Regions from separate parts of the Paenibacillus sp. 05T425 genome, predicted to be linked through region 1. Evidence: a T-box and tRNA genes for the amino acid it is inferred to sense, from the RefSeq annotation. Region 1 holds a T-box; the other holds one or more tRNA genes.
What was found. A T-box is a leader RNA that pairs with one kind of tRNA and senses whether it is charged. The one in region 1 lies ahead of AC1DF0_RS22405 (valine--tRNA ligase), so its partner is inferred to be a tRNA-Val.
Positions count from the first base shown of each region.

Region 2: it encodes a tRNA-Val, which carries the amino acid that the T-box ahead of AC1DF0_RS22405 (valine--tRNA ligase) is inferred to sense. The anticodon was not compared.

Region 1 covers NZ_JBFTLA010000010.1:108,595-115,233, forward strand. Annotated here, with positions in the region: gene hemB (porphobilinogen synthase) at 1-864, shown strand, start outside; gene hemL (glutamate-1-semialdehyde 2,1-aminomutase) at 869-2,170, shown strand; gene AC1DF0_RS22395 (RluA family pseudouridine synthase) at 2,281-3,234, shown strand; gene AC1DF0_RS22400 (LysM peptidoglycan-binding domain-containing protein) at 3,424-4,839, shown strand; T-box leader at 5,232-5,490, shown strand; gene AC1DF0_RS22405 (valine--tRNA ligase) at 5,544-6,639, shown strand, end outside.
Region 2 covers NZ_JBFTLA010000003.1:494,955-520,346, forward strand. Annotated here, with positions in the region: gene carB (carbamoyl-phosphate synthase large subunit) at 1-369, shown strand, start outside; gene pyrF (orotidine-5'-phosphate decarboxylase) at 540-1,274, shown strand; gene pyrE (orotate phosphoribosyltransferase) at 1,267-1,914, shown strand; gene AC1DF0_RS08915 (methyl-accepting chemotaxis protein) at 2,109-3,833, shown strand; gene AC1DF0_RS08920 (ABC transporter ATP-binding protein) at 4,056-4,787, shown strand; gene AC1DF0_RS08925 (efflux RND transporter periplasmic adaptor subunit) at 4,753-5,817, shown strand; gene AC1DF0_RS08930 (FtsX-like permease family protein) at 5,821-8,727, shown strand; gene AC1DF0_RS08935 (ATP-binding cassette domain-containing protein) at 8,731-9,618, shown strand; gene AC1DF0_RS08940 (ABC transporter substrate-binding protein) at 9,624-11,132, shown strand; gene AC1DF0_RS08945 (2'-5' RNA ligase family protein) at 11,192-11,707, opposite strand; gene AC1DF0_RS08950 (hypothetical protein) at 11,858-12,022, shown strand; tRNA gene AC1DF0_RS08955 (tRNA-Met) at 12,150-12,226, shown strand; tRNA gene AC1DF0_RS08960 (tRNA-Ile) at 12,262-12,338, shown strand; tRNA gene AC1DF0_RS08965 (tRNA-Leu) at 12,363-12,448, shown strand; gene AC1DF0_RS08970 (hypothetical protein) at 12,666-12,854, shown strand; gene AC1DF0_RS08975 (MBL fold metallo-hydrolase) at 12,871-13,905, shown strand; gene AC1DF0_RS08980 (DUF3006 domain-containing protein) at 13,930-14,142, shown strand; gene AC1DF0_RS08985 (uracil-DNA glycosylase) at 14,188-14,895, shown strand; gene AC1DF0_RS08990 (S-layer homology domain-containing protein) at 14,967-15,947, opposite strand; gene AC1DF0_RS08995 (alpha/beta-type small acid-soluble spore protein) at 16,153-16,377, shown strand; gene AC1DF0_RS09000 (DUF2935 domain-containing protein) at 16,487-17,296, opposite strand; gene AC1DF0_RS09005 (hypothetical protein) at 17,562-17,756, shown strand; tRNA gene AC1DF0_RS09010 (tRNA-Val) at 17,895-17,967, opposite strand; gene AC1DF0_RS09015 (YjcZ family sporulation protein) at 18,161-18,289, opposite strand; gene AC1DF0_RS09020 (hypothetical protein) at 18,464-18,631, shown strand; gene AC1DF0_RS09025 (DUF3892 domain-containing protein) at 18,754-18,993, opposite strand; gene AC1DF0_RS09030 (MBL fold metallo-hydrolase) at 19,063-19,794, opposite strand; gene AC1DF0_RS09035 (hypothetical protein) at 19,922-20,128, shown strand; gene AC1DF0_RS09040 (stalk domain-containing protein) at 20,308-20,877, shown strand; gene AC1DF0_RS09045 (DUF1292 domain-containing protein) at 20,978-21,292, shown strand; gene AC1DF0_RS09050 (DUF1885 family protein) at 21,365-21,781, opposite strand; gene AC1DF0_RS09055 (aminotransferase class I/II-fold pyridoxal phosphate-dependent enzyme) at 21,841-23,310, opposite strand; gene AC1DF0_RS09060 (MFS transporter) at 23,588-24,766, shown strand; gene AC1DF0_RS09065 (TetR/AcrR family transcriptional regulator) at 24,837-25,392, opposite strand, start outside.

The sequences.
Region 1 (6,639 bases):
GAGATTCCTTCAATGCCGGGCGTATACCATTACTCGATGGATCGCCTTGAGGAAGAAATTCGCGACGTTGTCGCAAGCGGCGTTCAGTCGGTGCTTATGTTCGGCGTTCCTGAGCATAAGGATGCAGTCGGCACATCGGCTTACGACGCTAACGGCATTATGCAGCAAGCGATCCGTGCGATTAAGGGATGGGCGCCTGAGCTTGTCGTTATTGCCGATACATGCTTATGCGGGTTTACCGATCACGGCCATTGCGGCGTCGTTCATGTCGACGAGCATTCCTGCGAGGCTACCGTAGATAACGATGCGTCACTTGAGCTGCTTGTGCGTACGGCAATTTCGCAAGCCGAAGCGGGAGCCGATATTATCGCGCCTTCGAATATGATGGACGGCTTCGTCCATGCGATTCGCGGCGGGCTTGATGAAGCGGGCTACAGCGATATCCCGATTCTGTCTTACTCCGTGAAATACGCATCTGCGTTCTATGGTCCATTCCGTGACGCGGCACATTCCGCGCCGCAATTCGGAGATCGCAAGACGTATCAGATGGACCCGGCCAACGTACGCGAAGCGCTGCGCGAAGCGGAATCGGATGTAGCAGAAGGCGCGGATATGCTCATGGTGAAGCCGGCACTGGCTTACTTGGATGTCGTGCGTTTGCTGAAAGAAAACTATGATTTGCCGGTTGTCGCTTATAACGTAAGCGCTGAATACTCGATGGTGAAGGCAGCGGCAGCGAACGGATGGATTAACGAAAAGGCGATTGTGCTGGAGACGCTCACGGGTATGAAGCGCGCAGGCGCTGATATTATCATTACGTACCATGCAAAAGACGCTGCGCGCTGGCTGAAAGGGGAGGCTTAACCAGATGAGCAACCAATCTCGTATCGCTAACAACGCGCGTTCCGTAGAAGCATTCACAAGGGCGAAGAAAGTAATCCCCGGCGGCGTGAACAGTCCGGTGCGCGCATTCAAGTCGGTAGATCTTAATCCCGTCTACATGGAGCGCGGCGAAGGCAGCCGCGTCTACGATATTGACGGCAACAGCTATATTGATTACGTCGGTTCATGGGGGCCGCTTATTATGGGTCACGCGCATCCGGAAGTGATTGAAGCGATCAAGCGTACAGCCGAGAAAGGCACGAGCTTCGGAGCTCCGACCGAGCTGGAGACGCTGATGGCCGAGCTTGTCGTAGAGCGTGTGCCATCGGTGGATATCGTCCGTATGGTCAACTCGGGAACGGAAGCGACGATGAGCGCCCTGCGTCTCGCGCGCGGTTATACGAAACGCAGCAAAATACTGAAGTTCGAAGGCTCTTACCACGGCCACGCCGACAGCTTGCTGATCAAAGCGGGTTCTGGCGTCGCAACGCTTGGACTGCCGGACAGTCCGGGTGTCCCGGAGCATGTCGCTTCGCATACAATTACCGTCCCGTACAACGATCTGGCATCTGTGAAGCTGGCGTTCGAGAAGTTCGGCGAGGAGATCGCTTGCGTTATCGTGGAGCCGATCGCCGGCAATATGGGCGTTGTACCGCCGCTGCCCGGCTTCCTGCAAGGACTGCGCGATGTGACGGAGAAATACGGTACTATTCTTATTTTCGACGAAGTAATGACCGGCTTCCGTGTCGGCTACAACTGTGCGCAAGGACTGTACGGCGTAACGCCGGATCTGACTTGCTTCGGCAAAGTGATCGGCGGCGGCTTGCCGGTCGGCGCTTACGGCGGCAAGCGCGAGCTCATGGAGCAGATCGCGCCAAGCGGCCCGATCTACCAAGCAGGTACGCTATCGGGCAATCCGCTGGCTATGGCGGCTGGCTATACGACGCTTAAGCTGCTAACGCCAGAAGTGTATGAGCAATTGGAACGCCAAGCTGTGAAGCTGCAGCTCGGCTTCGAAGCGAACGCCAGTAAGCACGGTATTGCGAATACGATTAACCGCGTTGGCTCGATGGTTTGTCCATTCTTTACGGACAACTTCGTCATTAACTTCGAGACGGCAAAGACGTCTGATATTACTCGCTTCAAGGCTTACTTCGCAGCTATGCTTGACCTTGGCGTCAATATTGCGCCATCGCAATTCGAAGGTATGTTCGTATCGGCTGCTCATTCGGATGAAGACATTGCTGCAACGATTGCTGCGCATGATATCGCATTCAGCAGATTGTAGCATATGAGATATAACTAGCTCGCCACACACCCTCTTAATTGCATTGCATAGCAGCAGGCATTAGGAGGGTTTGTTGTGGGACGAGATGAACATAGGAGGCGGCAATGAGAATGGAACAAGCAGTTCGTAATGGAGAATGGCTCGAGCTAGACTGGTCGGCGCTTGCTGATGCCGATAAGGGAGCAGGGGAGCTTGCGCAGCCAGCAGCCGGAAGCCATCCGCATGAAGTGAGGAAATGGCTGCTTGCTAGAGGACTCTTTTCGGAAAAATGGGTGAATCGGCTGTTCTCGGTCGGCGGCATTAAGTGGGAAGGCGATAAGCTGCGTTTGCTTACGTTCCCGGCTGTTGATCCGAAGACGCATCCTTTCTATCGTCAGGCGATTTCGGGACCGACGATCGATATTCCCCCTGTGCTATACGAGGACGACTTCTGCGTCGTGTTCCATAAGCCGGCAGGGATGAAGGTTCATGAGACGTATGCGGGGGAGCGGGGAACGCTGGATGAAGCTGCCGCAAGGCATGCGCTGAAAGCGAAGGATCCATTGCCGCTGCGCCATATTCATAGGCTTGATGATTACACGTCTGGACCGGTACTCTATGCGAAGTGCGACCTGGCTCAGTGGAATCTCGATGAAGCGATGCGGGACAAGGCGATTGACAGGCAATATATTGCGGTCGTTCAAGGCAAGCTTGCGAAGCGGGCTGGAACGATTGACGAGCCTATCGGCAAGGATCGTCATCATAGAGCTAGGCGCATGGTAACGCCATCGGGCGAGCATGCCGTTTCTCACTATGAGAGAGTGGAGGCGTATGGGAAAGCTTCGATTGTCCGCGTTCGGCTAGAGACGGGACGGACGCATCAAATTCGTGTTCATATGAGCTATATAGGTCACCCGGTCATTGGCGATGAGATGTATGGCGGAAACACGCGACTGCTAACCCACCAAGCGCTGCACGGTGAGCGGCTGCTATTCCCTCATCCATGGACTGGGGAGACGATAGAAGTCGTTGCACCGTGGCCGTCTTGGCTGGAAAAGCTCGTATCATCCGTCAGCGGCATGTAAATAAAAGTCATGCTCTAGCCTATCCAACCATATAGATAAGTAGTGAATGTAACTTTAAATATAAGTGAGGATAAGCTTTGTGCCCATCCTCATCTTATATGGCTTGCGTAACGGTCTTCTTGCCGTCCTGCGGAAGGCGGTAGCCGTTAACGCTTCCGAGCATTCAGTACGAGAAGGGAGGACTTAGGCGTGTCGGAACAAACGAGTGGGTTACGCTTTGATGTGTATGAGCGCGTTCATCTGCCGGACGACGTTGCGGCTATCGATGAGTTGGAGGAAATCGAGCTGGTTCCACGCATCCAAGTGATCGATCAGGGGGATCATGCGGTATTGAAGGGCCAGCTGCTTCTAAGCGGCGTATATCGGGGGCAAAATGCGGAAGAAGCGCCGCTTGTGCTGGAGCACTGGATTCCGGTTGAAATTACGCTGCCGATGAACCGAATTTCACGGCTGGACGATATCTCCATCGATATCGACAACTTTGATGTGGATTTGCTGTCAGCCAGAACGTTGAACGTTACTGGCGTCTTGTCGTTGCGCGGCATCTCCGTCGATCCTGTGGAAGAGCCTGAGGAGGCTTGGAGAGAAGAGCCGATTACGGTCGTTCATGAACGGAGTTTCTATGGTTCGCAGCAGCCCGGAGAGGAACAGGGACACGAACAGGAACAGGGACACGAACAGGAACAGGAACAGGAGCCTATACGGGACAATTCATTCCAACAAGAGGCGCCGGCGTACATAGCAGAGGACGAGTCCTTCTATGCGTCAGCGGAGGGCTTCGAGCAACAAATCGCCGAAGCACAAGCACAAGCGCAGGAACGGGAGAATGAGAATGAGATTGAGCGTGAGCGTGAGGCAACCGTGTCGATTTCCTCATCTCCTAATGATTCAGGCTGGTCGTCTTCACAGCTATTCGCGGTGAACGACAGACAGCCTCAGGAGGAGCAGCGGGAGATTACGCTTGCCTCACAGCAGAATAGCGATGACGGGTGGCTCGCCTCTTCATCTCAATATGTGGACGAACCAAGCGAGATCACCGAGCAGGATCGGAATGAAGAGCTGGAGCAGGCAGAGGAGCAAGCGGAGGAAGAGGCTGCTTTCGCCGAAGCGTATGCGCTGCTGGCGCTTGAAGAGCAAGCTCAGCGCGAGCTTGAGGCGGAGCTGGAAGCTCTGCAAGCATCTCAGCAAGCTGTACAGCAAGTCGTGCAGCAGCCTGAGAAGCAAGAGCCGCGCGTCGCGCTCTCAAGCAAACCTCCGGAGGAGCAGGCTGAACAGCCGCCTAATGTCGGCATTATGACGCTGCTCCAGACGAGCCGCCGCGAGCAAGCTGCGCGTCAGGCAGCCGAGCAAGAGATCGCCACTCAGCAAGCGGCTGAGGATGCGCGTGCGCTGTCGTCCGGCGACGAGATTGAGTGGAAGAACTTATTCCTCGGCCGCAATGCAGAGGAGAATGAATTCCGCAAGATCCGGTTATGCATCGTTCAGCGCGATGAGACGCTTGATGCGATTGCGCTTCGCTACAGCATTAATCCTCGAGAAATATTAGTTCGCAATAATCTTAATGAATCGGCCGTGACGGAAGGGCAACTGCTTTATATTCCGTGAAACACCTATTCCTTAATCAATAAAAATGGGTCCTTTCACTCGTTCATTCGTGAACAGTGAGGGACCTTTTTCATGAAACGTACTATGCGAACGTAATCGAACTTCGTATCTTCGCTGTAAGAGCCTATATGCACATACAGGGGATCACAAACCCAGTCTCTCACTGTAAGACTATATATGCTCTTACACGAGGCATGCGTGTGTAATCGAACTTCCTAATCGTGCTGTAAGAGCCTATATGCACTTTCAGAGGCGATCCCACACCCAGCTTCTCTGTGTAAGAACAAATATGCTGTTACACGAGGTGAGATTTATGTCAACATGATGGGTTTTTCACCCCTTAAAGTTGACTCTAGCGCATAACAACGGTATTATGTATACATATAAGTGTCATAATGACGTTGAAGGGGAATAGTACGCAGTGAAGCCTTCAGAGAGCGGAACCGTTACGCTGAGAGGTTCTGCAGGAAGTGACTGCTACGGGTCGCCCCGGAGTTGCCTGGATCAAGCGGAGAGTTTGCGAAACAATGCATCTCTCGCCCGCCTAAGTCAGGCCGGCTGCAGCCGTTATCTGTTCGAGTGTCGCGCGAATCATCTTTTTTTGCGTGAAACAAAGGTGGTACCACGGAAGCTAAACCTTTCGTCCTTTATATGAGGGCGAGAGGTTTTTTTGTATTTATATCGATGTATGGAGGATGGAATGAATGTCAGAAAATCAAACAACGACTACGTCTACGGAAATGCCGACGACTTACGATCCGAAGGCAGCCGAGCAGAAATGGTATGACTATTGGCAGCAGGGCAAGTTTTTCGAAGCGGGCAAGCGTCCTGACGCGAAGCCTTATACGATTGTTATTCCGCCGCCGAACGTAACCGGCATGCTGCATATCGGGCACGCGCTCGACTTTACTTTGCAGGACATCTTGATTCGCACGAAGAGAATGCAAGGCTATGATGCGCTTTGGCTGCCGGGAACAGACCATGCCGGCATTGCGACGCAGACTCGCGTTGAGAGCAAGCTGCGAGAACAGGGCATTAGCCGCTACGATCTCGGACGCGAAGCATTCTTGGAGAAGGTATGGGAGTGGAAGGATCAATACGCGAACACGATTCGTGATCAATGGGGCAAGATGGGTCTCTCGCTTGACTACTCCAGAGAGCGTTTCACGCTTGATGAAGGTCTCTCCAAGGCGGTTCGAGAAGTATTCGTCCGTCTGTACGAGAAAGGCCTCATCTACCGCGGCAAAAAAATTATCAACTGGGATCCTGCGGCACGCACGGCGCTCTCTGATATCGAAGTAGAATACAAAGAAGTGAACGGCAACCTGTACCATCTCCAATATCCGCTTAAGGACGGCTCGGGCTTCATAACGGTCGCAACGACTCGTCCGGAGACGATGCTTGGCGATACGGCTGTAGCGGTTCATCCGGAAGACGATCGTTACAAGCATCTTATCGGCCAAATGCTCATTCTGCCTATCGTTGGACGCGAGATTCCAATTATTGCGGACGAATATGTGGAGAAGGACTTCGGCTCCGGCGCGGTTAAGATTACGCCTGCTCATGACCCGAACGACTTCGAGGTCGGCCAGCGTCATAACCTGCCGCAAATTATTGTCATGGACGAAACGGGCACAATKAACGATCAAGCAGGTCCTTATGAAGGTCTGGATCGTACGGATTGCCGTAAGAAACTCGTGAAGGACTTGCAGGAGCAGGGCATCTGCATCCGCATCGAGGAGCATGTGCATCAGGTTGGCCACAGCGAGCGCAGCGGTGCCGTTGTTGAGCCGTATTTGT
Region 2 (25,392 bases), on a different contig from region 1:
GTAGCGGACAAGGACAAAGAAGAAGCAACAGAATTGCTCCGCGGCTTCTATAATATCGGCTACAAAATCTACGCAACAGGCGGTACGGCAACAGCGCTTGAAGAAGCAGGCCTTGTCGTAACGCATGTGAACAAGCTGAGCGAAGGTTCGCCGAACATTCTCGACCTCATTCGCGAAGGCCATGCGCACTTCGTAGTCAACACGCTTACGAAAGGCAAGACACCTGAGCGCGATGGCTTCCGTATCCGCCGCGAAGCGGTAGAGAACGGCGTCGTCTGCATGACGTCGCTCGATACGGTCCGCGCATTGCTTCGCATGCTTGAGACAATCAACTTCTCGTCGCATGCTATGCCGGTTCTGCAGAAGTAATTGCCTTAAACCAATTAGCCCTTAAGCAGGGCACATAAGCACGGCCAGCGTTAACGGATTTTTGGCAGGCTGGGGAGGATGAGTCATCTTCCCCCTAAGGCTTGCTAGATCCGTGCGTATGGCCGTTTATTATGCACATGTAAGCTTTAAGAATAGAAAGGATGATTACAATGAAGCTGACAAGAGAGCAGGCGGCTGGCCGCATTATGGTAGCGCTCGACTATCCCGAAGCTGCTGCGGCAGAGAAGTTGATCGCAGAGCTGCAAGGCATTCCTTGTTACATGAAGGTAGGCATGCAACTATTCTACGCGGCTGGGCCGTCCTTCGTAGAGAGCTTGAAGAAGCGCGGGTATTACGTGTTCCTTGACGTAAAGATGCATGATATACCGAATACGGTCAAAGGCGGAGCAAACAGCGTAACGAAGCTTGGCGTAGATATGTTCAATGTCCACGCAGCTGGCGGCGGGGCGATGATGGAGGCAGCACTGGAAGGCGTCGACGCGGCGCTTGGCAGCGGCATGAGAAAGCCGACCGTTATTGCGGTTACGCAACTAACAAGCACGAACCAAACTACACTGAACGAACAGATCGGCATAGCTGGAACAGTCGAGGAGGCTGTGCTTCGTTACGCGAAGCTGACGAAAGCGTCCGGACTTGATGGCGTTGTCGCTTCCCCTTCCGAAGTGGAAGCGATCAAGGCTGCATGCGGCGCTTCGTTCAAGACTGTTACGCCAGGCATTCGTCCTATCGGCGCTGACGTGAACGATCAATCGCGCATTATGACGCCAAGCGAGGCGCTACGTCAAGGTACTGACTATATGGTCATCGGACGCCCGATTACAGCAGCGCCGTCACCGCGCGCTGCGCTTGAATCCATCATTGAGGAGCTGGTAGCTTATGAGTAAAGTAACATTAACGGAATTGCCGCAGACGATCGCAAAGAGCTTGCTTGCGATTGAGGCGGTAGCACTTCGTCCGAACGATCCATTCACATGGACTTCAGGCATCAAGTCGCCAATCTATTGCGACAATCGTCTCACAATGAGTTACCCTGAGATCCGTGATCTGATCGCAGAAGGCTTCGCAACTCTTATACGCGAGCTATACCCGGACACCGAGGTTATTGCGGGTACGTCGACTGCAGGCATTCCGCACGCGGCATGGGTAGCGCAAAAGCTGAACCTGCCGATGGCCTACATTCGCGATAAAGCGAAAGGTCACGGCAAGCAAAACCAAATCGAAGGCCGTATCGTGCCTGGTCAAAAAGTTGTCGTTATCGAGGATCTTATTTCCACAGGCGGAAGCTCGCTGAAAGCAGCGCTTGCTGTTCGTGAAGCAGGAGCTGAAGTACAGTCAGTGCTTGCTATCTTTACTTACCAATTCGAATCGGCCGTACAAGCCTTCGCAGCTGAGAACGTGCCGCTGCAAACATTGTCCAACTATAGCGCGCTAATTCAAGCAGCTGTCGATGTCGGCAAAGTTGACGAGACCGATGTAGATGCGCTGCAAGCGTGGCGCAATGATCCGCAATCGTTCGGCAAGTAACCATATGCTGTGAAATACAAGGATGAACACGCCGCAAGCCGGCGTGTTTTTTTTGTGTGACTCCAATACTGTGGATAGAGATAAAATAACAAAATAAATTTACAATTTTTTGTCGAAGCCCTCTTGAAATCGACGTTTCTCCCCGATAAATAAGGAAGTAGGTTTATTCGAATAGAGAAGGGGCGGGAATAATAATGAGATTTACTGTACTCGCGAGGCTTGCGTTGCTGGCAGCTGTGCCTCTTGTGCTTTACGTATTCACGAGCATTTTTTTACTTGACCAGCAAAAAAAGAGTTTTGAAGAAATGAAGCTTGAAATTTATGATACGGCGAGCAATGTGGATAGGCTAATTCTTAACGCCGACAGAGATATGTATCAAGCGTATACAGCATACTTGCGATTGGAATCGGGATCGCTTGACGAAGCGGATAAAAAAACGGCGAGCGAAGAGATTTCCGGAAATCTGAAGCAAGCGAGCGATCGATTGACGGAAGCGAAACTGAAGCTGGCAGATACAGGAGTTGGGAGCTATACATACGGGGACAGCGGTCGTTCGGTTGACGAATTGTCCAAGGAACTCGCGGTCAACTTCGGCGCATGGTCCAAGCTAGTGACGGAATCGGCTGCGAACAATGTCAACCAAATTCATAATGATGAGGTCGATAACGGATTCCTCGCGAGTCGTACGGGCATTGATGAGATCGGACAAAATGTTGAGAAATATGCGGAAATCAACATTACCGAAATGGATGAAGAGCTCGAAACTAGCTTACTCACTACCTTCATCGGGATCATAGTTGTGACGATCATATCGATCATTATGGTCTTCATTACCGTTCGGAAGATTATGAGAACGGTCAACAACGTCGTATCGAAGACGAGAAGAGTTACGGAATTTGACTTGACAGTAAAAGCAGACGCGAAGTATAGCAAGGATGAGTTGGGCGATATCAATCAATCAGTTGATCAGATGATAGGCATGTTGCAGCGGCTTATTGGAGGTATTGTCGATCACGCGAAAGAAGTGACCGAATCTTCTGCGCATCTTACGACGGCGTCCAAAGAATCGGAGGATGCAGCGAATCATGTCGCGCTCAACATTCAAGAGGTAGCGAACGGTTCGGAGATCCAAGCCCGCGGTTCCGAGGAAACGTCCAAAGCAATAGAAGAAATGACGATCGGCATACAACGGATAGCCGAGAATACAGCATCGCTTGCGGAGCATTCGACGTCGACTTCCCAGCAGGTTGATCAGAGTAAAAACGCGCTTGAACGTTTAATCGAACAGATGCAATCAATCAAGACAGCGATCGAGAATTTGTCTGGAACGATCGTCTCGTTAGAGAATCGTTCGAAACAGATCGGCGCGATTGCCGAAAACATTACGTCTTTCTCCAACCAAACGAATATTTTGTCGCTAAATGCTTCGATTGAAGCAGCGCGTGCGGGTGAGCATGGCAAAGGGTTCGCGGTTGTCGCCTCGGAAATTCGTAAGCTGGCAGCTAGCTCGTTGGAATCGGCTGACGGTATTCATCAGCTCGTATCCGTCACTCGCGCGGAGATCGACGGTGCATCGACCTATATGGCCCAAACGAAAGAATGCTTCGGTGCCGGCGCTGAACGGGTAACGGATATTCGCCAAAGCCTGGAAGTTATCGTAGATGCCATTAGTCAGATGACGGAACAACTGCACGAGAACTCTGCTATAACGGAACAAATGTCGGCGAGCTCTCAGCAGGTGAACGCATCCATGGAGCAGGCCGCTGCAACAGCTTCCATGAATATGACGAAAACCGAGCAAGTGGCGGCAGCCACGGAGGAGCAGCTGGCATTGGTTGAGAATATTGCTTCTACAGCCGAGCAGCTCTCGGGGCTTGTGAATATTTTGAACAATGGTGTAAGCAAATTTAAGCTGTAGTATTGGAAGGAAGAGTTGTTTTGGCGAGCAGCATATGCCGCTGGATGCAGCTCTTTTTTTCATATTGAAAAGTTATAAAAACTTACCCGAAAAAAGTCGTAACTTTTTGAGCACGTCCTACGTCTATCATGTAAGATGAGAATTATGAAAGTCTTACCAATCGTTTTCATGGTTTTTATGCATGGGGTTTAGACTTACAAGGGGGAGGTATGAGTAGCGCAAATGGCAATTTCTAAGGAAGTAGAACGAGAAGTAGAGCAGCAGTCCGCACCAAGCGACGAACCGAGGAAACTGCTGACCGTGAGCCAGGTGGAGCGTGAGTTTCTAGTTGGAGGTGCGCCGCTACGCGTATTGAAGGGGATCAACATGGAGCTCAAGGAACGTGAGCTTGTCATGCTTAGGGGCCGCTCAGGCTCTGGCAAAACGACGCTACTCAATAGTCTTGGCGGTCTCGATCAGCCGAGCTCGGGTGAAATATGGTTTAACGGGATGCCGTTCCATCGCATGAGTGATAATGAACGCACGCTCGTACGACGCAAGCATATGGGATTTATATTCCAAGCTTTCGCGCTTATGCCCCTCTTGTCGGCTTGGGAGAACGTTGAACTGTCGCTTCGGATGGCTGGAACGCCTCGTGCGGAGTGGAAGGAACGTGTAGCCCAGTGCCTGGAGCTGGTCGGTCTGGAGAAGCGTATGCACCATAGGCCGTTCGAGCTGTCAGGCGGCGAGCAGCAGCGCGTAGCCATAGCGAAGGCTATTGCTCACAAGCCGATGCTTCTGCTGGCTGATGAACCGACGGCAGAGCTTGATTCCGGAATGTCCGCGCAAATTATGGCCGTCTTTCAAAACATTATTCGCACTGAACAAGTCACGATATGTATGACTACACATGATCCTACGATTTTGGAGGTTGCCGACCATGTCTACGAAATGGTTGACGGTAAGTTTATTTAAGCGGTCCGTCATTGCTTTAATGAGTGTATCTCTAGTTTTTGCGAGCGGATGCTCGCTGCTGCCGAAGGAGCCGGAAGAAGAGGTGCTGCCGGAAATCGCACCGCCTCAAATTTCCAAGAAACCGGAGTACGAGGTGACAACAGCTACTTTGGAAACAAAGGTGCAGGTCATTGGCAAGCTTATTTCTTTGAAGGAAGAGACCTTATTTTTTACTTTGGATGGTAAAAACCTGAAAGAACTGTATATTAAGGCCGGCGACACGGTGAAGGCGGGTCAAGTCATTGGCGAGCTTGACGTCGATGAGCTGACGAAGTCGCTTCGGCTGGAGCGTTTAAGCTTCAAGAAAGAAGAAATCGCAATGAAGGAATTGCTTCGCACGCGCGATGAGATGGATCCTACGGATTTCGAAGAGCGTCAGATCGCTTTCGAGGAGAAGAGACAGAAGCTCGTCGATATGGAAGAGGAGATCGCGAAAGCGACGCTCGTTGCTCCATTCGGAGGAACTATCGTGACCTTGAACGTTCAGAAAGGTGATCTCATTAAGGCGTATGCGCCGATTGCCATCGTAGCGGATACGGCGCTAATGACGCCGGCAGCGAAGCTGTCCAAGACGGAACTGGAGAAAGTGGCGCCGGGTATGGAAGCGGTCGTTAACATGAACAGCATCGGCAATTTCAAAGGGAAAGTAAAGACGCTTCCCGTTAAAGCCGAAGAAAATAACAATGGCGGCGGTCAACCTGGGGAGACGAAGCCCGAGCGGCCCGAAGACTTCTTGATCGTGAGTGTAGCTGATTTGCCTAAAGGGCTTAATCGCGGCGCACCGCTGTCGATCAGTATTATTACGAATCGGACGGAAAACGCGATCGTTATTCCTCCTTCTGCCCTTCGTTCAATCGGTTCGCGCACCTATGTGCAAGTTGTCGATGCTGAAGGAAAGCGTGAAGTGGACGTCGAGGTAAGGCAGCAGACGGCTACGCAGATCGAGATTCTGCAAGGTCTTACGCCGGGGCAGAAAGTTGTAGGTCGATAGCTGATGGGGATTCCGTTGTTTCGTTTTTTGTTCCGCAAAATGTGGAACACGCGCTGGCTTACGTTAAGCACGCTGGCGGGGCTGACCTTGGCGGTCGCGTTTGCGACCAGTATACCGATGTACGCGGACGGCGCGCTTAAGCGAGTTGTTGCTGATTCGCTGCAGGAGAAGAGCTCTGGCCTTCCTGCCGGATCGCTGCTCATGCGGTATCAATCACCCTCAGGCGGAAAAACGGATTTAGCGGCGTTATCGGAGCTGAAACGTTATATTACCGAGGATGTGCCGAAGGAGATTGGATTTCCGTTCGGCACGTACGTAACCGGCTATTCGATTCGAAGCGGCGACGTCGTACCTGAGGATCCCACGAAGGTGGATGCGGGACGTAATCGCCAGCTTACGATAATGACGATGTCGGAGCTTGAGTCGAAGACCGAGCTGACGCAGGGCAGATGGTTCACGAATAGCGAGGGCGACGGCGAGATCCTTGAGGCCGTCATGCTCGAGGAAGCGATGTATCGCAATGATGTACATATCGGAGATGTATTCGAATATCCGGTATACGGCGGTCTAGACCTGACGCTGCGGGTGAAGATCGTAGGGGCGGTTAAGCCGCTGCTCGATACAGACCCTTACTGGTATCAAGGCTTGGAAGGCTTGCTGAATACGTTCCAAATCAGCGAGCAGGCGTTCACTAAGACGCTGCTTGAGAAGCACGGTATCCCGCTTCATAATGCAAGCTGGTATTATGCTTTCAATCTATCGGAGATTCAGACGAGTCAGCTTTCGCCACTTGGTCGGACGCTGGATCGATTGAATATAGAGCTCTACCAGCGATTGAAGGATACAAGGGTCGATATTTCCTTTGCCTCCACGCTGACTGAGTTCAAGAAGCAGAGCTTGCAGCTTCAAACCTTGCTGTTCACGCTTGCTGCGCCGATGCTTGCGATGGTCTTTTTCTTCATCGCGATGAATGCTCGACAATCGCTCGACAAGCAACGGAGCGACATTGCGGTGCTTCGCAGCCGCGGAGCGGGAACGAGGCAGATTATATGGATCTACCTGCTTGAAGGACTTATACTCGGAGGTCTCTCGCTCGCTGCCGGTCCATTCATCGGTTGGTTCATGGCGAAGAGTATCGGCTCGGCGAACGGATTCCTATCCTTCGTTAGCCGTAAGTCGATTCCGGTAGGTTTCTCGACAGAGGCGATTATCGCCGGCGCTGCGGCAGTGCTTATTGCGATATTGGCGACAGTTATACCGGCCGTTATTTATGCCCGCGCCTCTATCGTTAACTACAAGCAGCAGCTTGCGCGCTCCGATCGTCAGCCGGGATGGCAGCGATGGTTCCTTGATGTACTGCTGCTTGGTCTAGCCGGTTACGGCTGGTATCTATTCAATGAACGTCAAATGCTGACGTTCCAGACCGGTATGACAACGGATCAGCTTAATGTTCAGCCGTTCCTGTTCTTCGTGCCGGCGCTAGCCATATTCGCACTTGGACTATTCTGCTTGAGGCTGTTTCCTTGGCTGCTTAAGCTGTTCAACTGGCTAGGACGCAAGTTCTTGCCCGTACCGATTTACTTGACGCTGACACAGCTGTCTCGTTCATCCAAAGGTTATTATCCGCTTATGATTTTACTCGTTCTTACGCTAGGGCTAGGTGTATATAATGCTTCGGCGGCCAGAACGATTGATCTCAATTCGACGGAGCGTACGCTTTATAAATACGGCTCGGATGTCATTATTCAGACCGTATGGGAAGGTACGACCGAAATTACGACGTCGGGAGGAAATAACGGCGGCGGTAATGGCGGGGGCTCTGGCGGTGGAGGTAACGGAGGAGGCAATGGAGGCGGCGGAAACGGTGGAGGCGGTGGCGGTGGCGGTGGCGGACAAACGACACCGACTCGTACGCTGTATAGCGAACCTCCGTTCGAGCTGTTTCGCAAGCTGGAGGGTGTAGAAGCTGCCGCTCGAGTCATGCAGACCAAAGGCAATATCGTTATTTCGGGCAAATCGGTTGGTCAAGGCACCGTAATGGGCATTGACAACGTTGATTTCTCTAAAGTTGCTTGGTTCCGTGATGATCTGTTCCCAGCGCATCCGTTCCAGTACTTGAACAACTTAGGCAAATACGAGCACGGGGCGCTTATTCCATCCGGCGTAGCCGAGCAATATCAGCTGAAACTCGGCGATATCGTATCCGTTGGCTTTACGGACGGGATGCTGGAATTTACAGTAGCCGGTATAATACCGTATTGGCCGACGCAATATCCGGACAAATCGCCTTTTGTAATTGCCAATTTGGATTATATTTACGATCAATTACCTCTTATCCCTTATGAGGTATGGCTGAAGATGAAGCCGGACGCGAAGGTTGCGCCCATTATTGAATCACTTCAGCAAGCAGGCGTTGGACTCGCGTCGGTTAAGGATGTGCGCACAGAGCTCATCTCTCAATCGAAGCTTCCTACTAGAGGCGGCGTATTCGGGATATTAAGCTTAGGCTTCCTGGTCTCCGTCATCATTACGCTCGCTGGTTACGTCTTATATTGGTTCTTCAACTTATCAGGCCGTGCCGTTCAATTCGGCGTACTTCGCGCAATGGGGCTGTCGCGCAAGCAATTGACGGGAATGCTGCTGCTCGAGCAAATCTTTACGGCAGGTCTAGCGATTGGGCTAGGTGTTCTAATAGGCAAGTCGGTCAGCTTGCTCTTCCTGCCTTTCCTGCAAACAACCGAGAACGTTGCAGAAACGGTTCCGCCGTTCCGGGTTATTTTCAACTCGGACGATACGAATCAGCTCTATTTTGTCGTCGGATTCATGATGTTGATCGGCGCTTTGCTGCTGTTCCTCCATATCCGCAGACTGAGAGTGCATCAAGCGGTCAAAATGGGAGAGGAGCGTTAAGCGATGATCGATTGCGAAGGACTTGTCAAGATTTACAAAACAGACGATCTCGAGGTCGTCGCGCTTCAAGGGTTGAACCTGAAGGTGGAAGATGGAGAGCTGATGGCGATTATCGGCAACAGCGGCAGCGGCAAGTCAACATTGCTGAACATATTGGGCGGCCTTGACCGCCCCTCCGCCGGCCAAGTGAAGGTAGGGCCATGGGATCTGCTTAAGATTACGGAAGAAGAAACCGTGCAATACAAGCGTGAGACGGTTGGTTTCATTTGGCAAAATAATGCCCGCAATCTGCTGCCCTACTTATCCGCACTAGAGAACGTTGAAATGCCGATGATGCTCTCGGGCAAAGTCGATCGCGCCTACGCGAAGCAACTGCTTGATTGGGTAGGGCTCAAGGATCGTATGCATAACAAGCTGCATCAGCTCTCAGGGGGCGAGCAACAGCGGGTGGCTATAGCCATCTCGTTGTCTAACCGCCCGAAGCTGCTGTTAGCCGATGAGCCGACAGGCTCGGTAGATACGGCAACCTCCGATATGATCATGGGCATATTCCGGCGGCTCAATCGAGAGATTGGCATTACGGTCGTCATCGTAACGCATGACTTGACGCTAGCCGGCAAGGTGGACCGTGTCGTCGCCATCCGTGATGGTCTTACGAGTACCGAATTCATTAAACGCAATCCGAACATTACTCTAGGTGGAGGTGAGGCAGAGCTTCCGGCAGCAAGCGGGCTGCAGACGGTACATGAAGCGTATGTCGTTGTAGACCGTGTCGGACGTTTGCAAGTGCCAAAAGAATATTTGACGGCGCTCAACATTAAAGACAAAGCAACGATGGAGTTTGACGGAGAGCGGATTATTATTACTCCGCCTAAATCATTGGGGGGTTAAATCGAATGAATAAGTTAGCAAAATTGCCTTTGCGTAAAGTGGTTGGAGTTAGTATGTCGCTTGTTTTGCTCGGCGGCGTCTTGGTTGGATGCAGTGGATCTTCCGATAAGTCTGCGGAGAAATCAGTGCTGCGAATTGGTGTCATGTATGGCGGCTCGGACAATGAGCCTTATATGCGCCAGCAATATACGGATATGTTCGAGATGATGAATCCGAACGTAACGTTCGAGATCGTCGGCGCGATCAATTATGATGATCAGCGTTTTGAATCGCAGGATTCTTCGAAACCTGTTACGGAACAACCGGATACGTATGAGAAAGTGAAAGAACTGCTGACTGGCCAGAATCCGGTTGACGTCATGATCTTCGACTACAACCTGCTCCGCCGTATGACGCAGGATAATCTGCTCCAACAGCTTGATCCGCTCATTCAACAGGACAAATTCGATCTAACGGATTATGTTCAGACCGTTATTGACGGCATCAAAGCGGCAGGCGACAGCAATATTTACGCACTGACGCCAACATTCAGTTCTTCGGCACTTTTCTATAATAAGAAGCTATTCACAGATGCTGGCGTTACGCCTCCAACCGATAAAATGCAATGGTCCGAAATCTTGTCGCTTGCTCGTCAAGTAGCAAAAGGCGAAGGCGAAGACCGCAACTTCGGCTTCTCGTTCAACCGTTGGTCGAATGACGGCTTTAGCGACACGCAAACGTATGCTAACGCGCTTCAATTGAAAATGTGGGACGATAAAGCAGAGAAAATGCTCGTTAACAGCGATCAATGGGCGGAAGTATGGCAGACGGTAGCGGATCTTTATAAAGAGAAGATCGTTCCAACGCAAGAATTCGTTCAACAAATGAATGAAAAGATTAGCGCAGAAGGCGGCAACGATCCATTCTATGGCGATCTGTTCATCAAAGGCAGAGTCGCAATGACGATTGGCGAGTACTACTATATTAACGAACTGAAGAAAGCTTCGGATAACGCGGCGAAGGTCAAAGACTACACTCCGGTTGATTGGGATGTCGTTACGGTTCCTACGTTCCCTGGCAACCCTGACGTAGGCGGCAACATCTACTTGAGCTCGCTAATGGGCATTAACGCGAAAGCGCAAAATCCGGATGGCGCTTGGGATTTCATTAAGTTCACGAACGGCAAGGAATGGGCGAAGCTGAAATCGAGAAGCTTGTACGAAATGGTTGCGCGCAAAGAGTTCTTGACGCCGATCGGCGGTTTGCAGTACAACATGGATGCATTCACGACGCTTAAACCGCTTCCTCCTGTAAGCTCCGATCAGGAGAAGATTTACCGCGAGAAACCGGGCATTTGGGAAGCCCAGTCACCTGGATACGAATTGTTCCAACAAGTGCTTACCGAAGAGAAGACGGTTAAGGAAGCACTCGCCGAGTGGGAGACGCGCGGCAATGCTACGCTTGAGAAGCTGAAGACCGATCCTACCGGCGGCATGGGTGACGGCGGCATCTCTCGGCCTATGCCCATGGGTTAAGCAATAATAAGAAAGTAGAGAAGCCTGCATCCGACTTTGCGTCGTGTGCAGGCTTCTCTTTATGTTTTTTTGAGGTCGAAGGCTCGTAATTGTTTCCATGTCCCTTTGTCTGATTGCTGTAATAAGGTCAGCTTCTCGATCGTGGAGGTGAGGTTCACCTTGTTCATTCGCCAATTGCCGTATAGATCGTACAGCTCATCGGCTGTCAGTTGCTGGGCTAACGTCAAATGAGGCGTGTAGACGTAACGCTGCTCTTCCAACGCGAGCGGACCGGTGCAAACCTGTTGATGCAACTGAACCATCGGTGAAGGGTCTTCCAGCGCCATATACAGCACATGACTGACCGGGAAGAAGGAGGATACCCGATTGAAAGCAATCGTAAAGGGTGATAGGGCGGTTGATACAGCTTCCAGATGAGCGATCGCTGCAGCCAGCTTCTCATCACTCCACGATTCAGCCTCACGAACAGTCAGATGGGCGGGGATCAGCGAATAATGAGGGTCATGTCTAATTCGTAATCGATCGGCAGCTTCCTGCACCTTTTTATCGGGAAAAACCGCAATGCCATATTTCATGTCCACCAGCCTCCTGAAAAGATCTTATGATTCAAGTATACCCGAATGCATGAAAAGATAAGAATTTCCGATTTTGGGGTATTCTATGGCTACAAGCACGCTTGCAGAATAGAAAAACGCAGGAGATCGCGAACAGTAGGAGGAATCAATATGAGGTGGGTATACTGGGTGCGTTTGTACGAGACCAAATTCCAAGCGGGATGCCTTGTAAGGAGGATGGAGAACGATTGGTGGGTATACGGCTACGAATGTCCGCGTGAGGTTGAAGTATTCAAATCGCGCAAGGGACGTTACGGAGTAAGGTTCTTACCATAAAACGGGATCGGCTAGAAAAGATTCTGAAGAAAATTAGAATAATTTGCTTGACTTGAAATATGCATATATAGTATATTAATTGATGTCGCCATTTCAAAAAAAGCTTTTTTAACAAATGGAATTACGTCGCGGGGTGGAGCAGCCCGGTAGCTCGTCGGGCTCATAACCCGAAGGCCGCAGGTTCAAATCCTGCCCCCGCAACCAACCTTTCGATCTCAACGTCAACCGGCGTTTTTCGAGGGCCCTTAGCTCAGTTGGTTAGAGCGGTCGGCTCATAACCGATTGGTCGGGGGTTCGAGTCCCTCAGGGCCCACCATTTGCAAGCTTTTTTTACACACATGCCGGGGTGGCGGAACTGGCAGACGCACAGGACTTAAAATCCTGCGGTGGGTGACCACCGTACGGGTTCGATTCCCGTCCTCGGCATCCTTTATCGGACTATATGATTGACGTACATAAAACTCCTTTTTCTTATCTGTGAACCGCAGCTGAGAAGAGGGAGTTTTTTCTTGATAGATGTCTTTTATTGATAGAGATATTTGTCGAACATTTGTTTGGTGACAACCTATGACAATATGAGATAGTATAATAAGAAGAGAGAAGGCATTCATTCATTACCATATGAAAAGGATCGTGAGCAGGCATGTCGCGCGGCAAGTTCGAAGGGTATAAAGTTTCGTTCAAGATGGGTTCCTACAATACTTACGTTTATATGAAACCGGAATACTACGAGAAATGGAAGTTTGAACGTGATTCACGAATTAAAGATGTTTTGGTAGAAGAGGTTGAGATCAGGCTGTCTTATTTCTTGAAAGGGTTAGACAAGCAGTAGAGACGAGGAGACAGGAATGACGAGATTACAAACACGAGTGCTTTGCTTGTTAATGGGCATCATTTTGATACTATTGCCTGCCTGCCAGATTGCACCTGCGAACAATGACGAGGTGGTGGATACGGCTGGCAAGCTGAGCGTTCATTTCATTGATGTCGGACAAGGCGCATCACAGCTTATTATAGGTCCGAAGGGCAAAACCATTCTTATCGATGGCGGGAATAATAGCGAAGAAGCGAAGATAGTCGCATACCTCCAAAGTCAGCGGATAAACAAAATCGATATATTGATCGCCACGCATCCCGATGCGGATCATGTTGGCGGTTTGGATGCGGTCATTCGCCATTTCGATATAGGTAAGATCTATATGCCGAAGGTTCAGTCCAATACAAAGACATTCGAAGATGTACTGACGGCGATTAAGGAGAAGTCGTTAAAGATCTCTACGGCGAAAGCCGGGTTGTCGCTAGAATGGGAGCAGGATGTCGAGGTTCTCATGATCGCGCCTGTATCCGTCTATGAGGATACGAATGAAATGAGTGCGGTCGTAAAGCTAAGCTTCGGGAAGCATTCTTTTCTTCTAACCGGCGATGCAGAAGCGGAGAGCGAGAACGATATCATGAAGTCTGGCGTCAGCTTAAAAGCAGATGTGCTGCTTGTTGGTCATCATGGCTCTAACTCGTCAACCTCTTCTGAATGGTTGAAGAAGATTCAGCCGAAGTATGCGGTTATCCAGTCGGGGACGAACAACTACGGCCACCCTACGAACGAGGTGCTGGGTAGGCTTAAGAAACAAGGTACAGAAGTATATCGTACGGATCAGTTGGGAAACATTCTATTCGTTTCAGACGGTACTTCGCTTCAGATTGCTCATACAGACAGTTTAGTCGATGCGAAGGCAACCGACACTGCAAGCGATAAGCTCACCCAGCAGAGCGTGTTTGAGAGCTGTGCAGCGGTCAGGGAAGCGGGCAAAGCGCCCATTCGCAAAGATGACCCTGGTTATAATGCTAAGCTTGACCGTGACGGTGATGGGATTGCTTGCGAATAAGGTTACATGTGGAGGCGCTTTTGCATGAGTGGAATTGTTGATCGCTTTGAAGGTGAATATGTCATCATTGAAATTGACGGACAGATGCAGGATGTTCGAAGAGATCAAGTGGAGGACAGCGTGCAAATAGGCGATGTTGTTGAGCTATGCGGAGCTTTGTGGAAGACAGATAATCAAGCGACAGAAGCACGTCAAAATGCCGTGAAGAAATTAATGGATGAATTATGGGACGACTAGTTGTTGGTTTTAAGCAGTTTTGAACAAAGTTGGAGGTGCATACGAATGAGCTTCGAGCTAAATAACGACTGGGCTCAGCGGCTGGAACAGGAACTGGAGAAACCTTATTTTCAGCAGATGCTGGCTCTTCTCGAGCAAAAGTATAACAATGAAATCGTGTATCCGGCCAAAGAACATATATTTAACGCCCTTCACTATACACCTTATGAATCAGTAAAAGTCGTAATCCTCGGGCAAGACCCTTACCATGGGGAGGGTCAAGCGCATGGCTTAAGCTTCTCGGTAAGAAAAGGTGTAAAGACGCCGCCTTCCCTTCAAAATATTTATAAGGAGCTTCAGGCTGACATCGGTTGTCCGATACCTGATCATGGCTGCTTAGAGCACTGGGCAGAGCAGGGCGTTCTGCTGCTCAATACGGTACTGACCGTGGATGAGGGCAAGCCTAATTCGCATCAGCGAATCGGATGGGAGAGCTTCACGGACGCAGTCATTGAAGCGCTGAATGAACGCGAGGCACCGGTTGTATTCATCCTTTGGGGAAATCATGCTCAAGCGAAAGCTGCGAATATACAAGCGGACAAGCATCTTATCATCGCTTCGCCTCATCCAAGCCCATTAGCGGCGCGCAAAGGCTTCTTCGGCAGCAAACCATTCTCGCAGACGAATGCCTTCTTATCAAGCATAGGGAGCGCGGAGATCGATTGGCAAATCCCAAACCACTCAGAGGCGACTCAGGAAAGTTTTGTTTTCTAAATATTTTATCAAAAAGGCTTCTCGCCGCGATCCGATGCACATATCGGATTGCGGGAGAAGCCTTTTCGACATTATTCGGAAATCGGGAAGCCCTCGCTGGAGCTAACACCTTCATTACCCGAAGTACCGCCGCCTTCAGAGCTGCCGATAACGGGCTCATAAGCTGCATCAATATAAGTGGATACTTGAACATCCGTAATGACTTGAGGATACATTTTGTCCGGATCTGGCTGCGTTGCTTCAAGTCTTATGATGGCTTGCTTCCCTTCGAATACGATGGACGCAATCCGAACGCCATAGCCTGGATGCGGCACCTGAGCTGTTACGGTTACTTTGTTCACGTCTCCGTTAACTGGTGTTACAGAAAGCTTCGCATCAATAATCGGATCTGGCGTTGGTTCTGGTGTAATAACCGGCTCCGTGTTCTTGACGAATTGAATGCTGTCATACACCCAGCCTGCTGCTTCGCTGCGTGAAATCGGCTGCTTCGGATAGAACTTGTTCGAGCTGTCGAGCTGCGCGATTTTGCTTATGAGGAGCTTCTGAATGCTGTCCGAGTAAGACGGATTAACGTCTGCTTGATCCTCGAGCATGAGGAAAATCTCTATAAAGGCATAGTCGCCTTTGATGGAAATTGCTTTGAACAGGTGATGCGCGAATTGCTCTTTTGTCATGATGTCGCCTGCTTTAACCGTCTTCGGAACTTCAAGACTATAGAATGCAGCGATAATGAATGATTGGGAATACCACACATCATCCTTCAAATTCGGAAATGAATCCGTCGCTTTGGGAGCTCTGATGAAACGGACATGGTCCAAGTTAAGATCCAAGCTTTTGACGATTAGGGAAATACCTGCGGCGTAAGTTAGATTCCCTTTAGGATCGAAGTTATCGCTTTGACCAACGCCGCTCAACAACCCAAGCTTCTTAAGCTCTGCGATTTTCGCTTCATTCGGGTCGTTCTTAACATCCTTAAATGCCCACACAGTTTGTCCGAGCGCAAGGAGCAACACGGCTATTATTGTGAACGTCAGTAAAGATTTCTTCTTCATCGAATCACCTCATTTATGATTTGCTGCAGCACTTATTTGACGTGCAATATACGGTTATTGTTGCATCTATAGGCAGTTTTGATTTCAAAATTATGTGGAACAACATATCCGGAAAGAGATCATTAAAATTTTTTTTTAATGCGATGTATATATAACCAAGATCCATCACAAAATAACCTCACATCCAAGAAAGGAGTGAGCATACATGGCTAACCAAAATTCGAGCAGTTCAAACAACTTGGTTGTACCACAAGCGAAACAAGCCATCAATCAGTTGAAAATGGAAGCAGCACAATCTCTAGGCGTGCAGTTCTCCCAAGACGGATACAATGGCAACTTATCGACTCGCGATGCTGGATCTGTTGGTGGATACATCACTAAGAAGCTTGTCCAAATCGCTGAGCAACAATTGAGCGGCGGCAGCCGTTAATCAACACCTGATGTAACCTTGCAGGCTTGGAAAAATAACCCCCGAATCATCTACATGATAGATGGTGAAGGGGTTATTTTAGTTTGTGTAAATAAATATGACTCAGTGATTAAGCACTGTTACCTGTCAGACTATTTTCAAACATGTCGATTATAACAAGGAAATGTTCCGCTTCTCGAAATACATGATCGGCCAATAACGGATGAATGATACTTTTTATACGACAGGCTTCAATTAGATCACGAGCTGTTCTCTTAAAGTCACGAAGGGACTTAACTGAGACCCTATTTTGATCAAGAAATTGATCAAGCAACGGTACAGTTTGCGATTGTGGCCGCATAGATTCCAAGTCCTTTGCTTGGAACAACAAGGTGTCAAATTCTTGACTAAAATTATTTGCTTGCTCCACGAGTTGCCGCTCAGAAGGATCAAGCAAATGGCTAATGAATTTGGCGTGATCAGCCATAATTCTTAGGAAGAAAACATTCTCGTCGATAATAGCATCAGGTAGAGGCTCCAAACGACCTAAATTTAATTCCGACAACCGATTTCTGAAATAATTAGCTTCTCTGCTCACATGATCAACTAACAAAGGGAAGTTGTTTGCACCTGGAAGCTGGCACGTCAATATTAAACCGAGAACTTTTCTTTTGAATGCCCAAATATAGGAAACAGCCGTATGCACTTCTTCATTGAAACGTTTAATTACAGTTGGGTCTGTTCCGATCGTAAATGCATTTGACTTATTTTCGATTGCTTCAAAGATGGCATAGAAATGATTTGCTTCATTAATTAATTGAGTATCCTCGCAACGGAATCCCAATTTCAGAAATAGTGAATGCTCTTTCATAATCCGAGACCAAAACCTAACCTCTTCTAAAGAACGAGCTACAAATGCCTGATCTAACAATGGCAGCATCTCCCTTTAAGCATTAATCTTCAAGAGTAACTTTATGAAGGAATAGTTTGTACTATTCGTTATCTAGAACTATTCAAATGACAGTAAGCTTTGATGCCAACGAGAGGCAAAGAAGAAGATGGAGATTAACGGTTGCGGAATCATGTAGAAGGAAATCGGCAGACCTGGATTGAATAGTAATAAGGTGTCATCAAACGCGTTCGATAAGCTAAACGCACAATATTCAATTAGTAGAAAAAAGAAATGAGTAGGGAGCGTACGTTATATGGAAATGGCGGAAGTAATAGAGCTGTGGGAAAGACTGCAAGGGCTAGATAATCATGATCGTTCTAGAGTAATGGCTAATATTTACGGGGGATACAAAGCAGCTATTCAATATAATCTATCTCCTGAGCTGGAAAAAGAAGCATTGGCTTTTTTTGCTAGGGTCAACGAAGCGATTGAAAATGTAACAAAATGAATACAAGGATGGTATTTACGTAGTTGGAGTTTAATAACTGGTGAACAGGGATCATCTTATCTCGGAGTTCGAAGATGAAATCAAAACGAAAAAACCGCGAGCCTAGTGTTTATAAGGCTTCGCGGTTTTCTTCTAGTATGATCTGTAGTGGGCTCGAACCACTGACCCCTACCCTGTCAAGATAGTGCTCTCCCAGCTGAGCTAACAGATCAGGTTGTATTAGCGACAATTAATAATATATCAGGATCGAAAACCGAAGTCAACCATAATATTCATTTTTTTCGAGGAAAAAGTTTGATCACTACAAATGGAACAAACAGGGCTACCCTTAACGACGTTAAGGATAGCCCTTTCGTTCATGCACGATGCTTATACTGCATTATTATTGCAGTGGTGTGAACTAATTAGCAGCCTTTTCCATAGCCGCCTACTACTCCGCAGCTACAAGCAATAATAACCAACAGGATGAACAATACCAAGATAAAACCGATGTTGTTGTTGTGGTGGAAGGCGCCGCCTACAAATCCAGACATTATACGATGCACCTCCTTGTCATAAAGTACTCTGTAATGTATGTTGGCTGTTTATAAAGTGATTGGGTGTTTGTTAGGGAGGTTAATAATAACTGGCAAATGCCTATGAATGCGTATTCTAAAGCCGGTCTGATCCGCGTATACATATAGAAAGCGTGCAGGAGGCGGTATCGGTTGGCGGAGCAGTATGCGTATTTGGCTATTTGGCTGATTGGCATGTTTGGGATTATCGGCATTGTCATTGGAAGTGTCGCCAAGTTTGTGAAGGACGACTCGCTTGCTTACGATGAGCAGTTCATATGGAGAAGGAAACTGGGGAAGGATGGCCCTAGAAAGCACTGAAAAGGTAAAGTCCGATGAAATTCATCTTAATCCAATACATGCATGCACCATCAAACAAAGAAGAACCGACGTCAGTCGGTTCTTCTTTGTTGCGTCGCTATACAATGCGTACCAATCAACGCTTAGAAAGTTGGTAAACTATCTAGATTATTATCTGTGCGCCCGTCAGGCACCGACCGTAAGTGCTCTTCATGGTCGCGGCCACGGAACAATTGCAGGTTGTTGATCTCGTTATTGCGGACCATCGACTGAGCAGTTAGATAGTCGACCACATTGCCAGACGAAAGCTTGAATTCGACGATACTGCCATCGCCATTTTTTCTGACGGCTACTACTTCTTCTTGTCCGTTATTCTGTTCCATTGTAATCAGCCTCCCGCCCAGTAGTATGCGAACTTTAAACCGCACTCATACACGGACGCGGAAATCTTGTTATACCTCGTAACGCTTCAACTGCTCTACAAATCGCATAGAACCCGTCTTGCCAATGAATTGTTCCATCGAATCGCCATAATGCATGAGCCACGTTTTCTGTTGGATCTCGTCAGGCAGCGTCATCAGCTCGTCTATGCCTGCATGAACGACAGCCGGCGTTTCCAATTGGCAATCATGATAGATTGTCTCAACCCCATCATTGACGAGACTCTGCAGCAGTTCTCCGTCGTAACGCATATCAGCGCTGTAGAAGAAGCGGCGGTTGAATAGGAAGGAGTAGCTCTTCTTGTTCTCGATATGTTTCGTTTCTATCGGCAGCACCGTTAAGCCTGGCGCAATCTCCGTTTCACGGTCAGCATGAAGCTTTCGCACTTCAAAAAAATCGCTCAGCGTCTGCAGAGGACCTTGCGTAAGCCCTCCGCGAAGCGTCTGCTCCCATAGAGGTTCGATTATATCCTCTACAATATAAAGAACCGGTTTACGCCCATATTTAAACATCATTTGAAAGGCAAGCTCTTCTAACCCGCCAACATGATCGCCATGGATATGGCTAATTAATACGGCGTCAAGATCATTGAAAGTTAAGTCTGTTTGATGAAGCGCCTTAGGGAGCGTAATGCCGCAGTCCAGCAGCAAGCGAAAGCTTCCCGCTTCGATCAAGGCATTGTTATTATCGTATTTTTTGGCAAAAGCACTACCTGTCCCAACCATTTGAATAAACATAATGATTCCTCCATCGTCTTCATGTCATTACTGTACCAAAAATTACTTGTTGATGCCAAATGTAGATGCACATTTGCCCCTCTCTACATACAATGCAGGAGCGAATGGATAATATCGAAGGGGTGCATCCAAGTTGAGCAAAGGCAAAGGAAAAGGGAAAGTAGCCAAAAAGAAACCGGCGAGCGAGAGGAAACAATATCATTATAAGCTTGTGTTGTCCGATACATGTGCAGTATGCAAGACGCCTTGCACAAGAGGGATGCGCTATTTGGATCGGATGCGGCAGCCGGGAGCCGTTGGCAAAGGGGTACCTTGCGTCCTTACGAGAACCTACGGGTAATAAAATTAATTTTCTGACTATTTCCCAGGCAAGCGCATATTTCAACAGCATTTGACAGCGACTGACGACAGGCATTGCGCTTTGAGGCAGCAATGAAAAAATATGAAGCGGCCCCGCAACTTTGGACTTCTCTGTGAGTATAAACTTACATCCAGGCAATCGGATGGAGGTCCACAGCGATGAGATTCAGAAAGATAATTGTTCTGTTGGTGCTGCTCTCCCTATGGGGCGGAACGATGCTGTTCGCGGATGCTGCAACTCAGAAGGTACGAGTCATTATTAATGGCATAAATCAAGATGACGGCGGAATTATCGTAGACGGCAAGACTTATTTGCCGCTGCGGCAGATCGCATCTTCTATGCAAGCTATAGTGGAGTGGGACAATCAAAGCAAGCGGGCTACGGTCGACAAACCAAATGTGCATATGTTCCTCTTCCGGAACAATAACGTTTTCGGCAACGTCAACAAAGGTTTCCAAGGCAGCTTTAAGGTGTTCGCCCAGATCGATAACTTGAAGGCTGAAATAACGGCTGTTAAGGTATCTATATTCGACCCTGGCGGCAAGGAGAGAGTCATACAGAGCGGAGCAGTTAATCCAAAGAGCGATAACTTCTGGTATGCAACGGAGGATATTGAGTACAAGTTCGAATCTGTCGGGAAATATCCGATTCTATTCTTCATTAAGCTGAAGGGCTCAGATGAATGGCAAGCCATCTCCGAGAAGCAAATATCTTCTCTAGCGCCATAATGAACGTCTCCCCATTACGGGGAGGCGTTTTGTTTGACCAGCATAACTTAACGTGGTAGGATAGCAAGGTATGCATATATAACTGAAATGGGGTAATATCATGAGCGAGCATCAGCATGAGCATGGAGATAATTGCGGTTGCGGTGAAGACCATGAGCACGAAGAGCATGTGTTTATCGTGACTGACGATGAAGGCATAGAGCGTGAGATGGTTATGGTTTATACGTTTGAATCCGAGAACAATGTATACGCAGTTCTGCTGGATCGCAACGATCCGGAAGCGGACGGCGTTATTTTCCGTATTGAAGAAGAGAACGAAGAAGCATTCCTCGTTGGCATCGAAGACGACGCCGAGTGGGATCGCGTTACAGCTATTTACGAGGAAATTGCTCGTACGGAGAACGAAGCGAAGTAATTCGCCGACTTTATCATTGCATAAGAAAAGAAGGGGCAGCCGCGGCTGCCCCTTCTTTTCTTATGCTTTCGTTTACTTGCGTGGATAATAATAAACGGTCCGGCCGTTGAACAGCGTAAGCTCGGCTTGCAGCTGCTTCGCCATGTACTTGCATAGTTCATTAGCTTTCGCCTTGTCCCCATGCGTCGCGCTGTCCGGCAGGACGACCTGTACGCAAGGTACGGTATCGCCGGCCGCGCTAGTCGCTTCGCCAGTGCCGAATAGAATGTGATTGTAGTGAGATGTGATTCCTTTCAAATAGAACCAGCGATCGTCGCCTTTCGATTCGAACGTGTAAGGGAAAGCGGCTTCAGCATAATCCCAATCGAGTTGGGTTCCGGTGAGCGCCGTCTGTTCCCTATAATGCTGCAGATTGCTGCGTACATCGTCTAACGTTAAGCTCGGGGCTAATGAACCTTGCACGAATTTAATATAAGCGCTCTGACTCATCGACTCTCACCTCTGTCAACATCATAGCATGACCGTTTGGCAGTGACAATAAAAGGATATTAGCTGATAGCCGTTTCTTCGACGATTACTTTCACGTACTCGATGCTGCGATCTTCCGGTCCTTTGACTGGCAGGCCGACCTCGACATGATCGATAATGTAGTCGATATTTTTTTGCGAGATGACCTCGCCCGGCAGCAGAATCGGAATTCCCGGCGGATAGACGTAGATGAATTCAGCAATAATCCGGCCTGCAGATTCCTTGAACGGAATAACTTCTGTCTCGGCGTAAAAGGCGTCGCGCGGCGTCAGCGAGAGCTGCGGAATGTCCGGAATCTTGACGACGAGCTCGCGTGCTTCAGCGCCTTCGTGGAACTTATCGGACAGCCCGCGCAGCGCTTCGATTAATTTTGATACCGAGTCGGACGTATCACCAGGCGTAACTAGGCAAAGAATGTTATACATATCGCTCAGCTCGATCTCAACATTATAGTTGTCGCGCAGCCAGTTCTCTGTCTCGTATCCGGTAATGCCGAGATGACGGACGTGAATGCATACTTTCGTCGGATCGTAATCATACGTCGCTTCGCCTCCGAGAATTTCTTCTCCGAAGCTATGGAGTCCCGGAATCTTATTAATTTCCGCGCGAGCATGTTGGGCAAGCGAGATCGCTTTCTCGGCAAGCTCATGTCCGTTAAGCGCTAGATTGCGGCGCGATGTGTCTAGCGACGCAAGCAATATATAGGAAGTCGAAGTGGTCGTCAGCATACTGATGATCGTCTGCACGCGCTGCGGATTAACACGACCTTTGCGAACGTTAAGCACCGAGCTTTGTGTCATGGAACCGCCGAGCTTATGTACGCTCGTAGCCGCCATATCTGCTCCTGCTTGCATGGCGGACATCGGCAGCTTCTCATGGAAATGAATGAGCACCCCATGCGCCTCGTCGACAAGGACAGGAATATCGTAGCTATGAACGAGCTCAACGATTTCCTTTAAGTTAGCGCAAATGCCGAAGTAGGTCGGATTAATAACAAGCACGGCTTTGGAGTCAGGGTGACGCTCTAGCGCTTTGCGTACGGAACGGGTCGTAATGCCGTGATCAATACCAAGATTGCTGTCGCGAGCGGGAGAAATGAAAACGGGTCTCGCGCCTGCGAAAATAATAGCCGCCATAATAGACTTATGAACGTTGCGTGGAACGATAATTTTATCGCCCGGCGCGCATACGGACAAAATCATCGTCATAATAGCGCCGCTCGTTCCTTGTACGGAGAAGTACGTATAATCGGAACCGAACGCATCGGAGGCAAGCTTCTGAGCTTCCTCAATGACTCCGGTTGGCTGATGCAGGTCATCAAGCGGTGCTATATTGATGAGATCGATCGACAAAGCATTGTCGCCGATAAATTCACGAAATTCGGAATCGCTTCCTAGCCCTTTTTTGTGACCGGGTATGTGGAACTGAACGGGATCCTGCGCCGCATGTCGGCGAAGGGCGTTGAAGAGCGGGGTATTGCTATGATCCATCGCTTTCATCCCTGCCTTTCATCTGATGTGCAAACAAGCCCCAGTATAGCAAAAACAGGGGGGAATGCAAGCTTCATTTTCATTCATGCGCAAACGGCTCTCGCCATCTTTGGGGGCAAAAACAGTGTTTCACGGTGAAATGTAGACGCAAGTATAAGTGTGGAATTTATACTTTCCTATATTTTTATAAAAGGATAGGTTTGGCTATTTGTTCTCGAATTGTTCATACCAATCCCATAAACGGTTATGGTAACATAGGTGGGTGGAGGGATTAAGCATGTTAAAAAATCGTATGGCTATCGTAATGGCAACTTTAATGACGACTTTCATAGGCTTTGGCATTATCATCCCGGTTATGCCAGAAATTATACAAGCCGCCGACCCGGATGGGGCGGAGATTCATACCGGCTGGATGCTTGCTTTGTATTCGGCTGTATCCTTTGTTCTGTCCCCGTTATGGGGCGGATTGTCGGATCGGATCGGCAGAAGACCCATTATTTTAACCGGCATATTGGGCTTTGCAGTCAGCTTCCTGCTGTTCGGTCTGTCTTCAGGCGACTTGGCGCTCATGTATTTGTCCCGTATTCTTGGCGGATTGTTCTCCGGTGCGGTTGCATCGGTTATCGTCGCTTATGTAGCAGACATTACTCCGCCTGAGCAACGGACGAAAGGGATGGGACTTGTCGGCATGTCGATCGGTCTGGGCTTCACTGTTGGACCAGGCTTTGGAGGGATATTAAGTCTCATATCGCTGGAGACGCCGTTCTACACCGCATCGGGTCTAGCGCTAATTACGTTCATTTTGGCTTTCATGATGCTGAAGGAATCGTTGCCGCCAGAGCAGCGTCGCAAGAGCACGGAGAAGCGGGAGTCCCGCTTTTCAGCATTCACAGGACCGCTCAAATACTTGTATGTGCTTGCTTTCTTCGTAACCTTTACGCTCGCGGGCATGGAGGCGACACTGCAGTTTTTCGGAATGAAGCGATTTGATGTGACGCCGCTGCAGGTCGGCATTTTATTCTTCGTCTGCGGTTTTGTCGGAGCGCTTGTGCAAGGCGGCTTCGTAAGACGCCGGATTAAGACGGGCGATGAACCGAAATACATCGGCATCGGACTTGTCATTTCGGCGGTCGGATTTTTTATGCTTCTAGGTGCTCATTCCTTATGGTGGGCAACACTTTCGCTGGCCGTATTCGGCATCGGGAACTCGCTAATCAGACCTTGTGTAACGTCGTTAATTACTCAGAAGACGAAGGTAGGGAAAGGCGTTGCTTCCGGACTTAGCTCCTCGATGGACAGTCTCGGACGTATTGCCGGACCGTTGCTTGGCTCGTTCGTGTTCACCATCTCGATGGGTCTTCCTTATTTGATCGGCGGCATCTTATGTTTAGCCGCACTGTTGTTGCTGATCCGATTCCGCTCGCTGGACAAGCAGGAAACCGCGACAGAAGCGTAGGCTGGGCAAGAGCATGAAAGAGGGCTGTGCGATTAGCGATCTGATTCGCTAACGGCACAGCCCTTCCTTTTTATGGAGCCAATCCCTTTAATACAAATGTAATTGTAGCTTCTCGTTCCGCTTCATCATCCCAGTTCACCGCATCCTTCGAACCGAACAATGAACGCGATAGCACATAACCGATTATACTAGACACCGATAACCGAATGATCGTGAGCGGCGACCAACCGATAAGCGACCCGTTGCGCTGGAACTTTTCGACGCTGGCGGTCAGCTTCTCCAATATTTTCGAAAGTATTTGCTTCTGGAACTGCTCTTGCATGTCGGGTTGGAACGGAATTTCCTGAATGAATATCTTTAGGATTTTCATGTTCTTCTCTATAAACTCGATACGATTAACAATAATGGCGCGCAGTAGTTGGTCGTAGCTGTCATAGGTGCTATCCAGCACTTTATTGAAGTCACGCAGGACGAACGGTGCAATCAGCTTCGCCATCACTGGCGTGACGATCGACAGCAGCAAATCCTTCTTCGTCTTGTAATGACGGAATATCGTCCCCTCCGCAACGCCTGCACGCTGCGCAATCTCGCTTGTTGAGGAAGCGGCGAACCCTTTCTCCGCGAAA